Regions from separate parts of the Synechococcus sp. R5-13 genome, predicted to be linked through region 3. Evidence: predicted binding sites of a transcription regulator. Region 3 holds the regulator's gene; each other region holds the start of a gene.

Region 1 (3,133 bases), on a different contig from region 3:
CAATCAGGCCCACCCTGGCATAGGAAGATTTGCCAATGCAGATCACGGTAATGTTATCCGGAACTTGCAGCCGCTCCAAAGACACCCCCAACCCATAGGAGTGGGCCGGGATGATAAAGTAATCCCCCATCTCGTCGTGGTGCAGCTCCACCGCTTCCAGATTCTTGGGGTTAAACCGTTTGGGATCCACCACTGTGCCGGGCACATGGCGGAAGATCTTGAACTCCACCGGCGACAAGCGGATGTCGTAGCCGTAGGAAGACAGCCCGTAACTCAAAACGGGCCGAGATTCAACAGCGCGCACCAGCTCAGGGCAGAACGGCTCGATCATCCCTCGCCGCGCTTGCTCACAGATCCAGCGGTCGTTTTTCAACATGGCTACAGCCGGCTTCCTGGAGAGTGAGGGCACATCTGGTGGACAAGCTCCAGTCTTATTGGGACTCCGCCCCCCTGACGCGACCCGTGTTGCCTAGGTCTTTCGGAGCGGAAACTGTTTGCGCTAGCGGTGCGGAGCAACATGGGCTGCTGTAGGCATAGCACCTGTGCCGCTGACTTGAGGGGGATCCAGAGAACAGGCAACATTCCCATCGGCAGTGCGGAGCCCTGGGCCTGGGATGCCACGTAGGCGCAGCTGCGTGATCAAGTCGGCCCGCTCCAGAAACGAATCCGGCATCTCCGGCCCGGTGATCACCATGTCCATGGAGATGGGGCGTTGGTCGATTAAGCTCAGCACTTCCGCTTCTGGGATCAGGCCCAACTTCACAGCCAAGCTCAGCTCATCCAACACCACCAAGTCATAGCGGCCACTCCTGACAGCCTCCTGGGTAAATTGCCACAGCTCATCCAATGCCACCCGCTCCTCAGGCTCTAGGTGAGGTGTATCGATGCACCGGTGCAGGCGACAACGAACCCACTCCAAGGATCTGCCCAGGGAGAGACGATTTTCGGGCCCCTGGTTGATCCCACCCTTGAGAAATTGCACGATCAGCACCCGCGTTCCCTGGCCGGCCAAGCGCAGCGCCTGGGCCATGACAGGCGTAAACATGCCTCGGCTGGGGTGGGTGTAAAGCTGCAGGGATCCCTGGGGAACCAACTGGGCGGAGAGGGATCCATTCTGCTGAAGGAAAAGCTCGCCGGCAGCAGGGCTGGCTTGAGCCGCAGGCTGTTTGGCGCGGGCTACAGGAGCGGCATCCTTGGAGGAAGGCATAGGATTTGGAGAAGCAGTGCAAACCACGTTCTAATCTCACGAGCAGGCTAGTGGACACGGCCCTAGGTTATAGGGCCTACAAGTGGTGGAGAGCGTCGGCTATGGATTCCATGAAACACCACCTGTGCGTATCCGTCAATGAGTCGGTTCTGCTTCTAGCTGGCATACAAATCATCCCCAATAGAGTAATAGAAAATACAATCCTTGCCCATCCTAGCCTTTTGGCACAAGAGGCAATACCTGAAAAGCTTTGACAGGGGATCTCAATAAAATTTCAGGCCTAGCCCAGAAGCTTGTGTGTGGGGCTATCTCACTTGAGTATAGAGGTGCTCTATAAAAATTTGAGAAAAAGATCAATTTCTTCCAAATAAGATTAACTCTCACAAACAGGAATGCCAGTACCAGCAGCCCACCCACGAGAGAGGAGCAAGGGTCAACCTACCCCAAAAGCCTTGTCCACCAGGAGAGATAGTCATTTTTAAAATAACTATACATTTGGTCGGGAGCCGGGTAGGCCTACACATTAGCGAACATTCGTAGTAGAGAGAATTGTAACCAAAAGTCCAAGGAGTTAATTTCTAACCTCGAGAGTGAAGAAATATAAATTCGTCAATCATCTTCGTCAAAAAATGGATTATTGACAATACTTTTTTGAAAACCAGCATCTAATTTAGCAGAAGCGTAAAGAATTGCGTGCCTTTTATACTCTGAGGTCGTCTTCTTCAAGAGATCGCCTCTTTGATCATTTTTCTTACCGGTCTCAAGGCCAATGTTTTCTACTTAATTTAATCTCTATTTCTGTTATGAGAAATGAGCATTGGGCGTTCAGTTTGGATCCCACTTAAGATTGACCTGCACAAGCTCCGGAGCTTTGGGTGCTGAGATTGCCGGGATCCCATTGCGCAATCAAAGCCGAGTCCTTCCTCTGGCGAGGAGAGATTTTTGTTGAGAAGGTAGATCCAATCCTGGAGAATACTTGACCCCTCATCCAATCAGCCAGAAAGTCCGGGGATCCCACCCTCGATCCCTGGATCAAAGGGAAAAGACTCTATCCCGCCGGCACAAAAGTTTTCTGTCACCGACTTGGGCTTGGGAAAAACCCTAGGCCATTGTGAACTCGGGGTGTACGCCGCCGGGATGGACTGGGATCCGTCTCGCTGTTGAGTGGGCTGGCTTCTGGGTGCCGGTGTTCCCAATTGACGGCCTCTCCCCCCAGCACCAAGGTGGAAGCATTGCCCCCATCCAAGTTCAAGGCATGGCGACAGCCCAATTGCTGCATCAACTGCGCCATCTCCAGCAGGGTAAGCCCTTGGTTTTCCTGGGCATTGCCGGCGGTCACCAGCAGCAAATGTCCGCTGTCCAGTTGGCCGATGGCACTGCGGGCGGCTCGCTGCCTGCGAAAGAGAGGCTGAAATCCCTCCAATCGGGCATCCAAAACCACCTGCCCATCCAAGAGCAAGAGCGGCCCTGCCCCTAGGATGTGGGGATAAGCTTCCAGCTCGGGCGGATCCAAGCGCAGATGAAGGCTGAGGCGATCCCCGGGAACCAGCTTGCGGGCTTCTAGGGCACCTTCTAGCCCCCGCCCTGCCAATACATACCCCTCGCTGGGAATCTGTACCGTCAAACTGCCGGCCAGGCCCGCCACCAGAATTTCTTGCACCTGATCCTGCTGCACCATCACGAGCATTTCGTCGTCCGTTTGGGTGGTGTAGGTGGATCCCCAGTCGGGGGTGAACTGGGAGATGCCGGGCAGGATATAGCCTGTATTGATGCCCACCACCGGGATTTGATCCCCAATGGCATTGCGCAGCTCTGCTTGCATCCGCAAACGGGCAAAGCGCACGGATCCCCCTTCTTGCCCTGCCGTCCCATCCGACCAGGCGATGACCCCACGACCCAAAATGGGGCTGGAGATCCAACGGCCAT
Region 2 (3,133 bases), on a different contig from region 3:
GAAGAAGGCGTAGGCCACTTCCTTGCCGCCACCGGTGGGAAAAACAATGGGCTCTGGGATCGACAGATAGTCAGGATCCACCGCCACGCTGCTGGAACGGGCCACCACCTCCACTTGGCTGGAGGGTAAGTCTAGGCAGACCAAGGCAGTGGCTTCCGTCGGGGATCCGGCCAGGAAAGCGGCTTTTTCCCCACTTACCTGCAGATTGTGGATCTCGGTGTAGGGCAAAGGGATCTCTTCCTGTTGCCCCGACTGGGGATCCAGGTAGGCCAAATGGCACAGACCCCCCTGTTGGTAGCAGGCCAGAATGCGCCCATCCCCAGCAAAGCCGTAGGTGCTCAGGCCAAACACCCACTGCGGCTCTCCAAACTCTGCTTCCATAGGGCAGAGGGGAATGGGGCCCTGGGGATCCCAGCGATAGAGGTTCCACCAGCCGCTGCAATCGGAAACAAAGTAGAGATCCCCTTGCGGTGACCACTGGGGCTGGAAGATCGACTCGGCAGGGCCACCGGCCAGCTTTTGAGGTTCTCCCAAGCTGCCGTCAGGGTTCACCTCAGACCGCCACAGCTCTGTGCCGTCCCAGGGCATTTGGGGGTGATCCCAGGTCAGCCATACCAAGGTCTGGCCGTCTGGACTGAGGCGCGGGCTGGCGTAGAAGTCGTGCCCAGAAGCCAAAATCTGCTGGGATCGACTTGCTAAGTCAATCGAGACAAGGCTGTTTTCCGGCTCTCCCTGGCGGCTGTGATCTTCCCGCACACAGAGGATGCGTCCACGCGCCCGATCCACCACCCCATCTGCATAGCGATAGGGGCCTGCTTCCGTCAGGGGCTGGGGATCTGAACCCGGCAGCAGGCGGTAGAGCCGTTGGTCAGCGAAGTTGCAAAAATACACTACCCCTGCCGACACCCAATAAGCTCCACCCCCATACTCATGCACCCGTGTCCGCACATTGAAAGGTGCCGGTGTCAGCTCCACCAGGATCCCGTCGGCAGAGCGCCGCATCAACACATTGCGCCCTTTTTCTTGCGGGCGACCCTCCGTCCAGTAGAGATCCCCCTGATCCCAAACCATCTGTCCCAAGCGCAGGGATCCCGTCACCACCAGGTCAGCGGTAATCGGGGATCGCCAAGATCCATAGCCAGCCTGTTGCACCATAAGCTGTTAACTCTCAACTAATTCTCGACCCCAGAACCCCTATTATGCCGGCAGCAAGGGATCCCTGCCTTTGCCTACAGCCTGTGGGGAAAGGGAGCCGAGAACAGGCTCGGATTCTGGGAAAAGGTATCCCGCGATACAATTCTCTCCGGGCCGAATGGGTTTGATGGAACACGTTAAGGCAACAGGGATGCACAACGCTTTCTCGACTGCAGGATTAGCCTTTCCCCTGTTGACGTTGGGAAGGCATTCGGTGAAAGCCTCAGCTGAGCGCAGTTGGGCAGGTTCAACACATGGGCGAGGTGATGAGCTAGGTGCTTCCCCCCGTTGGCCGGGCTGCTGCAACAACTGGACTTCTTAACACCCTTTGCACTCACTTCGTTTCGGAGATCACCGATGGCTCAATCTTTTAATCGTCGTCAAGTGCTGAAAATGGGCGCTCTGGCCGGAGCCGGGGCGGCCCTGGGGCCGCAGATCTGGGTGAAGCGGTCTGTGCCCGCCTACGCCCAGGGAGAGACCATTCGCGTTGGCATTTTGCACTCCCTCAGCGGCACCATGGCCATTTCAGAAACCAGCGTGGTGGATGCGGAAAAGCTGGCTATCAAAGAGATCAATGCCGCCGGTGGGGTTTTGGGCAAGCAGATCGAGCCGATTATCGAGGATGGGGCTTCCGATTGGCCAACCTTTGCCGAGAAAGCCACCAAATTGATCGATGTGGACAAGGTGGCAACGGTATTCGGCTGCTGGACTTCGGCCAGTCGCAAAGCGGTTTTGCCGGTGTTTGAATCCAAGCAGCACCTGCTCTGGTATCCCGTGCAGTACGAAGGACAAGAGTGCTCCAAAAACATCTTCTACACCGGCGCTGCCCCCAACCAGCAGATCGAGCCTTCGGTGGAATGGCTGCTCAAGAACAAGGGCAAAGAGTTCTTCCTGGTGGGATCCGACTATGTGTTCCCCCGCACGGCCAACACCATCATCAAGGCCCAGTTGGAAGCCCTGGGGGGCAAAGTGGTGGGTGAAGACTATCTGCCTTTGGGCAACACAGAAGTTACCCCCATCATCAGCAAGATCCGGGCCGCTCTTCCCAATGGCGGTGTGATCTACAACAGCTTGAACGGCGACAGCAACGTGGCCTTTTTCAAACAGTTGAAAGGGGCAGGGCTGGGGCCAGATCGCTATCCTTCCATGTCCGTCAGCATTGCTGAAGAAGAGGTGCAGGCCATCGGCCCCGAATTCTTGGAAGGGCACTTCGCCGCCTGGAACTACTTTATGACGGTGGATACGCCTGCCAACAAGAAGTTTGTGGAAGCTTTCAAGGCAGAATACGGCCAAAACCGCGTCACCAACGACCCGATGGAAGCCGCCTACATCATGGTTTACATCTGGAAGCAGGCAGTGGAAAAAGCGGGAACAGTGGAAATCGACGCCGTGCGGCAGGCAGCCTATGGCCAGACCTTTGATGCCCCAGAAGGCTTGGTAACCATGAACACCAATCACCACCTGACCAAGTATGTGCGGATCGGCCAGGTGCGCTCTGACGGTTTGTTTGATGTCATCTTTTCTACGGATGCCGTGGAGCCGCAGCCCTGGAACCAGTTTGTGGCAGAGACCAAGGGCTTTGCCTGCGATTGGTCAGATCCGGCCAAGGGCGGTCGCTACAAAGTCAGCTAGTCCTGGCCAGGGCTGGGATCCCTTGCCGTTTGGATAGGGTCGGGGATCCCGCCTAGATGCTCGGTTAGCCTCCCTAGTTTAGTTGGAAGGAGGATCCCCTGCCCATGACCTTGCTCCTGGACAGCTTGTTCAACGGCATTAGCATCGGCACCGTCTTGCTAATAGCCGCATTGGGCTTGGCCATTGTTTTCGGCCTCATGGGGGTCATCAACATGGCCCATGGGGAGCTGATGATGTTGGGGGCCTACACCACTTTTGTGGTTCAAAATGCCTTTCGTCCCCTAGGGGATCCCTGGCGGGATCTGTA
Region 3 (3,133 bases):
TGACGTTTTCGTAATAGCTGGTCGCCCCCTCACAAAACCACAGACATTCCAGATAATTTTCCTGGTTGTAATCGATCTTTTCCAATGCCAGAGGACGCAGACGCTTGACATTCCAGGCATGAAACAACTCGTGGGCCAGCAAAGACAAAAAGCGCCGATAGGACTCCGGCTGATGCAGCTCCAGCCCAGAGTAAAGAAGGGTGGTGCTGTACTTGTGCTCAAGGCCACCAAATCCTCCCGGTGACAAATGCACGATAAACCAGTAACGGTCATAGGGTAGCCCACCAAAAAATGCGGCTGTGGTTTCGACAATGGCCTTGGCATCAGCGACAGCCCGCTCCACATCCAGAGTGCCCGCCCCCCAAACCACAAAGTAATGGGGGATCCCTTCCACCTCAAACGATTGCATCCGATGCAGGCCCACCTCCACCGGGCTATCCACCAGCTCGTCGTAGTCTTCCGCCACAAAAGACTGGCCGGAAGTGGGATCCTCAGAAGGAGAGGTCAAGGGCCGCAAACTGGTGGCGATGTGCCAATCCGGCTTGGGGGGGATCACCGTCAAAGTGTAGGGTTCCCGCTCGCGACCGGGCACGTAGAGGAAGAGCGCTGCCCCGTTGAAATAGGCGTGGGTCAAATCCAGATGGTTTGTGCGCACCGTCAGCTCATAGGCATAGACCCGGTAGCACACCTTCACGGCAGAACAGCCCGGCGGATCGATCTGCCAGGTGTTCTTATCCACCTTCCGCCAGGCCAAAGGGATCCCTTGCTCGGTTGCCGCCTGAAACTCCTGCACGTGACGGGCATATTCCCGCACCAGGTAGGATCCCGGCGTCCACACCGGCAGTCGCAGCCGCAAAGGCACCTCTGGATCCACCTCTTGGATCTGCAGTTCCACCTCCAGCAGGTGATTGGCCGGATCCGGCATCCGCACTGTGAAATGCTGGCGGCTCAGTTGAGAAGGTGCAGCAACGATAACCTCTGGGATCCCCATAGATAGATAGATAGATAGAATGTTCCAACCCACTCCACTCTCTACCGCCAAGGGCCGACGCAACCCCCAGCGACAATGGCTCCTATCCTAACCTCTGCCTTTGGCTGGAGAGCAGCAACGAGACTTAAAAATGTAGCGCGTGCTACAAAGATACCTAGGCAGAACCTTCTACTTTAGGGTAAATCTTGGTATCCTCGTAGATTCTGAAGTCAATGGGTTGCAACCTAGCCTAATGCTTCTAGATTGATCTTAGTAGGTTGATCTTAGGTATAAACTGACCTTAAAAGGTTGATGAGTATGGCGGTGGCCGTAGCGGAAAAATCTCTGATCACAGCCTTCAAGCAATTGGGAGGCCCTCACCATCCTCCGGTTATCGAAACGTTTGAGCGTGGGAAGACCATTTTTTTTCCAGGGGATCCGGCGGAGCGGGTTTACTTTTTGGTAAAGGGAGCCGTTAAGCTCTCGCGGGTCTACGAAATGGGAGAGGAAATCACCGTTGCCCTCCTGCGGGAAAACAGCATCTTCGGCGTGCTCTCCTTTATCACGGGACAGCGCTCCGACCGCTTTTATCACTCGGTGGCTTTTACACCTACCGAGTTACTCTCTCTGCCGATCGAGCAGGTGGAAAAATCCTTGCAGGAGAACGCCGAACTGGCCATGTTGCTGGTTAAAAGCCTGTCGTCTCGTATCTTGCAAACGGAGATGATGATCGAGACGCTGGCTCATCGCGACATGGGATCCCGTCTGGTCAGCTTTTTGTTGATTCTCTGTCGCGATTTCGGGGTGCCTGGCCCAGATGGGGTCACCATCGATCTCAAGCTGTCTCACCAGGCCATTGCCGAGGCCATTGGCTCAACCCGCGTCACCATCACCCGCCTGTTGGGAGAGCTGCGCAAGAAGAAGTACATCTCCATTCACAAGAAGAAGATCACCGTACACGACCCGATGCGGCTGAGCCATCGCTTTGCCTAGAAGGAAGAGGAGAACACCTCCTGAGTAGCACCTTGCCCAGGCAAACCCCGCTCGACGGCTAGTTGAAGCTCTGGCCGGCCTATGTTCAATCTACTGCTGCAGCCTTGAAGAATCTCTGTGCCCGAAGGACAGACTTAAAGTTTTCTGGAAGCTGACCGGATCGCGGGCAAGAATCTACTAGTCTATGGGGGGATCTGGCTTTGGCCAGAGCTATCTAGCCAATTGCTGAGGTGTAACTGTGGAAACGGCCATCGAGTGGATTACCGCCCATGAGATCCTCGACTCGCGAGGGCGTCCCACCCTAGAAGCCCTGGTGGGTCTAGCCAATGGAGCAACGGGCTTGGCGCAGGTTCCCAGCGGTGCCTCGACCGGTACCTTCGAGGCCCATGAGCTGCGGGACGGGGATCCCAAACGCTACGGCGGTAAGGGTGTGCTGAGGGCGGTGGAAAACATCCTTGGCCCCATCCAGTCGGAGCTGCAGGGAGAAGATGCCCTCAACCAAGCCCGTATTGACCAGTTGCTGATCGACCTGGACGGCACCCCCAACAAGTCCCGCCTGGGGGCCAACGCTATTTTGGCAGTTTCTCTGGCGACAGCCAAAGCGGCTGCGGAAGCAGTGGGCTTGCCTCTTTACAAATACCTGGGGGGGCCCTTTGCCAACCTGCTGCCGGTGCCGCTGATGAACGTGCTCAACGGCGGCGCCCACGCCGACAACAACGTCGATATTCAAGAATTTATGCTTGTGCCCATTGGAGCGGCCAGCTTTCGCGAGGCGCTGCGCTACGGGGCTGAGGTGTTTGCGGTACTAAAACAAGTGCTGCAGCAGAAGGGGCTGTCCACCGGTGTGGGGGATGAAGGGGGGTTTGCTCCTGATCTCGACTCCAATGCGGCGGCTTTGGATCTGCTGATGACGGCTATTGAACAGGCAGGCTACAAACCGGGAGCAGATATCGCCTTGGCCTTGGATGTGGCCGCCAACGAGCTGCTGCAGGATGGGCAATATCACTTTGAGGGCAAAGCCCACAGCGCGGCTGATATGGTGGCTTACTACCAGCAACTGCTGGCCAACTATCCCATCCTTTCCATTGAAGATGGGCTAGCGGAAGAAGACTGGGCCGGTTGGCAAGCCATGACCGCTCAACTGGGATCCCGGGTACAGCTGGTGGGAGA
Region 4 (3,133 bases), on a different contig from region 3:
ATCATCAAAAAGGGCCTGCCGGTGATCCGCGAGGAGGTGAGCCGTGAAGAGGCCAGGCGCCGCATCGAAGCCCTCGGAGAACCCTACAAGCTGGAGATCTTAGACAGCATTCCCGAAGGGGAGGTCATCAGCATTTACCACTTGGGGAATGAATGGTGGGATCTCTGTGCCGGTCCCCACGTGGAAAACACCCAAGAGCTCAACCCCAAAGCTTTCGATCTGCTCAGCGTGGCCGGCGCCTATTGGCGGGGGGACGAGACCAAGCCGCAGCTCCAACGCATCTACGGTACCGCCTGGGAAACTCCAGAGGAGCTGAAGGAATACAAGCGGCGGCTGGAGGAGGCCAAACGGCGGGATCACCGCAAGCTGGGCAAAGAACTGGGTCTCTTCCTGTTTTCCGATGAAGTGGGTCCGGGCTTGCCCCTTTGGACTCCCAAAGGAACTACCCTACGCTGGGTGCTGGAGGATTTTCTCAAGCAGGAGCAGCTCAAGCAGGGCTACCTGCCGGTGGTTACCCCTCATATTGCCCGTGTGGACTTGTTCAAGATCTCCGGCCACTGGCAAAAGTACCGGGAAGATATGTTCCCCATGATGGCGGAGAATGAGCAGGATCGCGCAGCCGAACAGGGCTTTGTCATGAAGCCGATGAACTGTCCTTTTCACATCCAAATCTACAAATCCGAGCTGCGATCCTACCGCGATTTGCCCCTACGATATGCCGAATTCGGCACCGTCTATCGCTATGAGCAATCGGGGGAATTGGGAGGTCTGACGCGAGTGCGTGGCTTCACGGTGGACGATGCCCATTTGTTTGTTCGCCCCGATCAATTGGAGGAGGAGTTTCTTAAGGTTGTCGATCTCATTTTGGTGGTTTTCGATAAGCTCAAGCTCAAGGATTTTCGCGCCCGCCTCAGCTTCCGCGATCCCAAGTCGGACAAATATCTGGGATCCCCCGAAGATTGGGACAAAGCCGAAAATGCCATCCGTCGCGCTGTGGAGAAGTTGTCGATGCCCCACTTTGAAGGGATCGGCGAAGCAGCCTTCTATGGGCCAAAGCTGGATTTTATTTTCCGCGACGCGCTGGATCGGGAGTGGCAGTTGGGCACGGTGCAAGTAGACTACCAAAACCCGCAGCGCTTTGATTTGTACTACGTAGCCGAGGATGGATCCCGGCAACGCCCGGTGATGATCCACCGCGCTCCCTTTGGCTCGCTGGAACGGCTGATTGGGATCCTCATCGAAGAATACGCTGGGGATTTTCCCTTCTGGCTGGCCCCGGAACAGGTGCGCATTTTGCCCGTTTCCGATCAGTATCTGGGCTACGCCACCCAGGTGCGGGATCAGCTGCGAGAGCAGGGGATCCGCGTTCACATCGATGCCGACAGCGATCGTTTGCCCAAAAAAATCCGCAATGCCGAGAAGGCCCGGATCCCTTTCATGCTGATCGTGGGGGAACAGGAACAGGCGGCAGGAACGGTGAGCGTGCGCCAGCGCCATGGACAGGAGCTGGGATCCCTGACGGTGGCAGATTTCCTAGCCCAGCTACAGGCACTTGACTAGCTTGGGCATTCGGGATCCCTGGCTTGCGGCAATTGGGTTTTCAGAACTTGAGGATCCCAGGTTCTGAGGATCTCAAGAAAGAGCTTGAGTTTCCCTTTCTCAAGGGAAGCCAAGGGGGCTAATTGAAAAATCAGGATTTGGCCGACAACCCACCATGTTCTCTAGGGATTTTCTGGAGAGGATCCTGCAACGCTTTAGGAGCTGACGGCTAAATCGATCTGTCGCCGAATGGATTGGCCGTTACTTTGGTGAATTGATTGATAGTTACTTTGAATTGCAGTGAAATAGCCTGTCGATCTAAGCTCCTCATCTCCCGCTCTGCGATTGTAGATAACAGCACTATGAATTGTAGCTCTTGCTACAGTATTAGCTTCTCTATTGGAGATAGGCTTTTGTGCATTCAAAGTCTGACCGCAGAGTGATGACTCAAGGATAGGATCCCATGCCCAAAACGCTGTTTAAAGTTGACCTGACTAAGCCAATGGATCAACAGGATCTACCGGGTCACAACCGCTGGCATCCTGATATTCCCGCTGTGGTTTCTGTAAACCCTGGCGAGGTATTCCGAATTGAGTGTAAAGACTGGACGGATGGGCAAATCAAAAACAACGATGATCCTTCCGACATTGAGCAGGTTGACCTAAGCGTTGTCCATGTTTTGAGTGGGCCTATTTGGGTTAACGGCGCCCAGCCTGGAGATATCCTGGTTGTCGATCTGTTAGACATTGGGCCACTGCCGGGAGACGAGTGGGGGTTTACAGGTATTTTTGCCAAAGAAAATGGAGGGGGATTCCTCACCGATCATTTTCCCAACGCGGCCAAAGCCATCTGGGATTTTCAAGGCATTTACACCACTTCCAGACACATTCCCCATGTGCGCTTTGCCGGCATCATTCACCCCGGCCTCATTGGCTGTGCCCCATCTCACGAGTTGCTGGCGGCTTGGAATAAGCGGGAAGCTGAGCTGGTCGCTTCGGCTCCCGATTTGCGCACTTACGGCGCGGGGCTATCCGGCAATCAGCCTGTGCTGGCCGCCTTGCCCAATCCCAAGAACGCAATTTTGGGAACTTTGCCCAAGTCAGAGTATGAGCGGGTTGCTGCTGAAGCGGCTCGGACGGTGCCCCCGCGAGAGCACGGCGGTAATTGCGATATTAAAAACCTGTCTAAAGGAACACGGATCTACTTCCCGGTTTACGTGGAGGGTGCCAAGCTGTCGATGGGAGATATTCACTTCTCGCAAGGGGATGGGGAGATCTCTTTTTGTGGCGCTATTGAGATGTCGGGCTACATCGATCTCCACGTCGATCTAATCAAGGGTGGTGTTGAGAAGTACGGATTGGTTAACCCCATTTTTAAGCCCGGCCCTGTTGAGCCACGTTACTCGGAATACCTTGTGTTTGAGGGCATTTCTGTGGACGAGCTTACAGGTAAGCAGCATTATATGGATGTTCACATTGCCTATCGACGCGCCTGCTTAAATGCCATCGAATATCTGAAAAAATTCGGCTTTACGGGAGAACAAGCTTATCTGCTGCTCAGTTCTGCACCGGTGGAGGGCAGAGTGAGTGGGATC

Evidence for each region. Region 3 encodes NtcA, which controls nitrogen genes in cyanobacteria. Its sites were predicted from a motif close to GTANCNNNNGNTAC; they were not measured.
Region 1: the regulator NtcA is predicted to act here: its motif matches at 1,393-1,406, upstream of NW840_RS12805 (cob(I)yrinic acid a,c-diamide adenosyltransferase).
Region 2: the regulator NtcA is predicted to act here: its motif matches at 1,282-1,295, upstream of urtA (urea ABC transporter substrate-binding protein).
Region 4: the regulator NtcA is predicted to act here: its motif matches at 1,909-1,922, upstream of fmdA (formamidase).

What each region holds. Positions count from the first base shown of each region.
Region 1 is NZ_JANSIL010000175.1:3,196-6,328, reverse strand. It holds gene dcd (dCTP deaminase) at 1-376, opposite strand, end outside; gene NW840_RS12805 (cob(I)yrinic acid a,c-diamide adenosyltransferase) at 500-1,207, opposite strand; gene NW840_RS12800 (phosphodiester glycosidase family protein) at 2,283-3,133, opposite strand, start outside.
Region 2 is NZ_JANSIL010000038.1:15,835-18,967, reverse strand. It holds gene NW840_RS03365 (S9 family peptidase) at 1-1,155, opposite strand, end outside; gene urtA (urea ABC transporter substrate-binding protein) at 1,552-2,826, shown strand; gene urtB (urea ABC transporter permease subunit UrtB) at 2,931-3,133, shown strand, end outside.
Region 3 is NZ_JANSIL010000097.1:13,842-16,974, reverse strand. It holds gene NW840_RS08115 (M61 family metallopeptidase) at 1-1,024, opposite strand, end outside; gene ntcA (global nitrogen regulator NtcA) at 1,289-1,963, shown strand; gene eno (phosphopyruvate hydratase) at 2,202-3,133, shown strand, end outside.
Region 4 is NZ_JANSIL010000003.1:7,674-10,806, reverse strand. It holds gene thrS (threonine--tRNA ligase) at 1-1,560, shown strand, start outside; gene fmdA (formamidase) at 2,003-3,133, shown strand, end outside.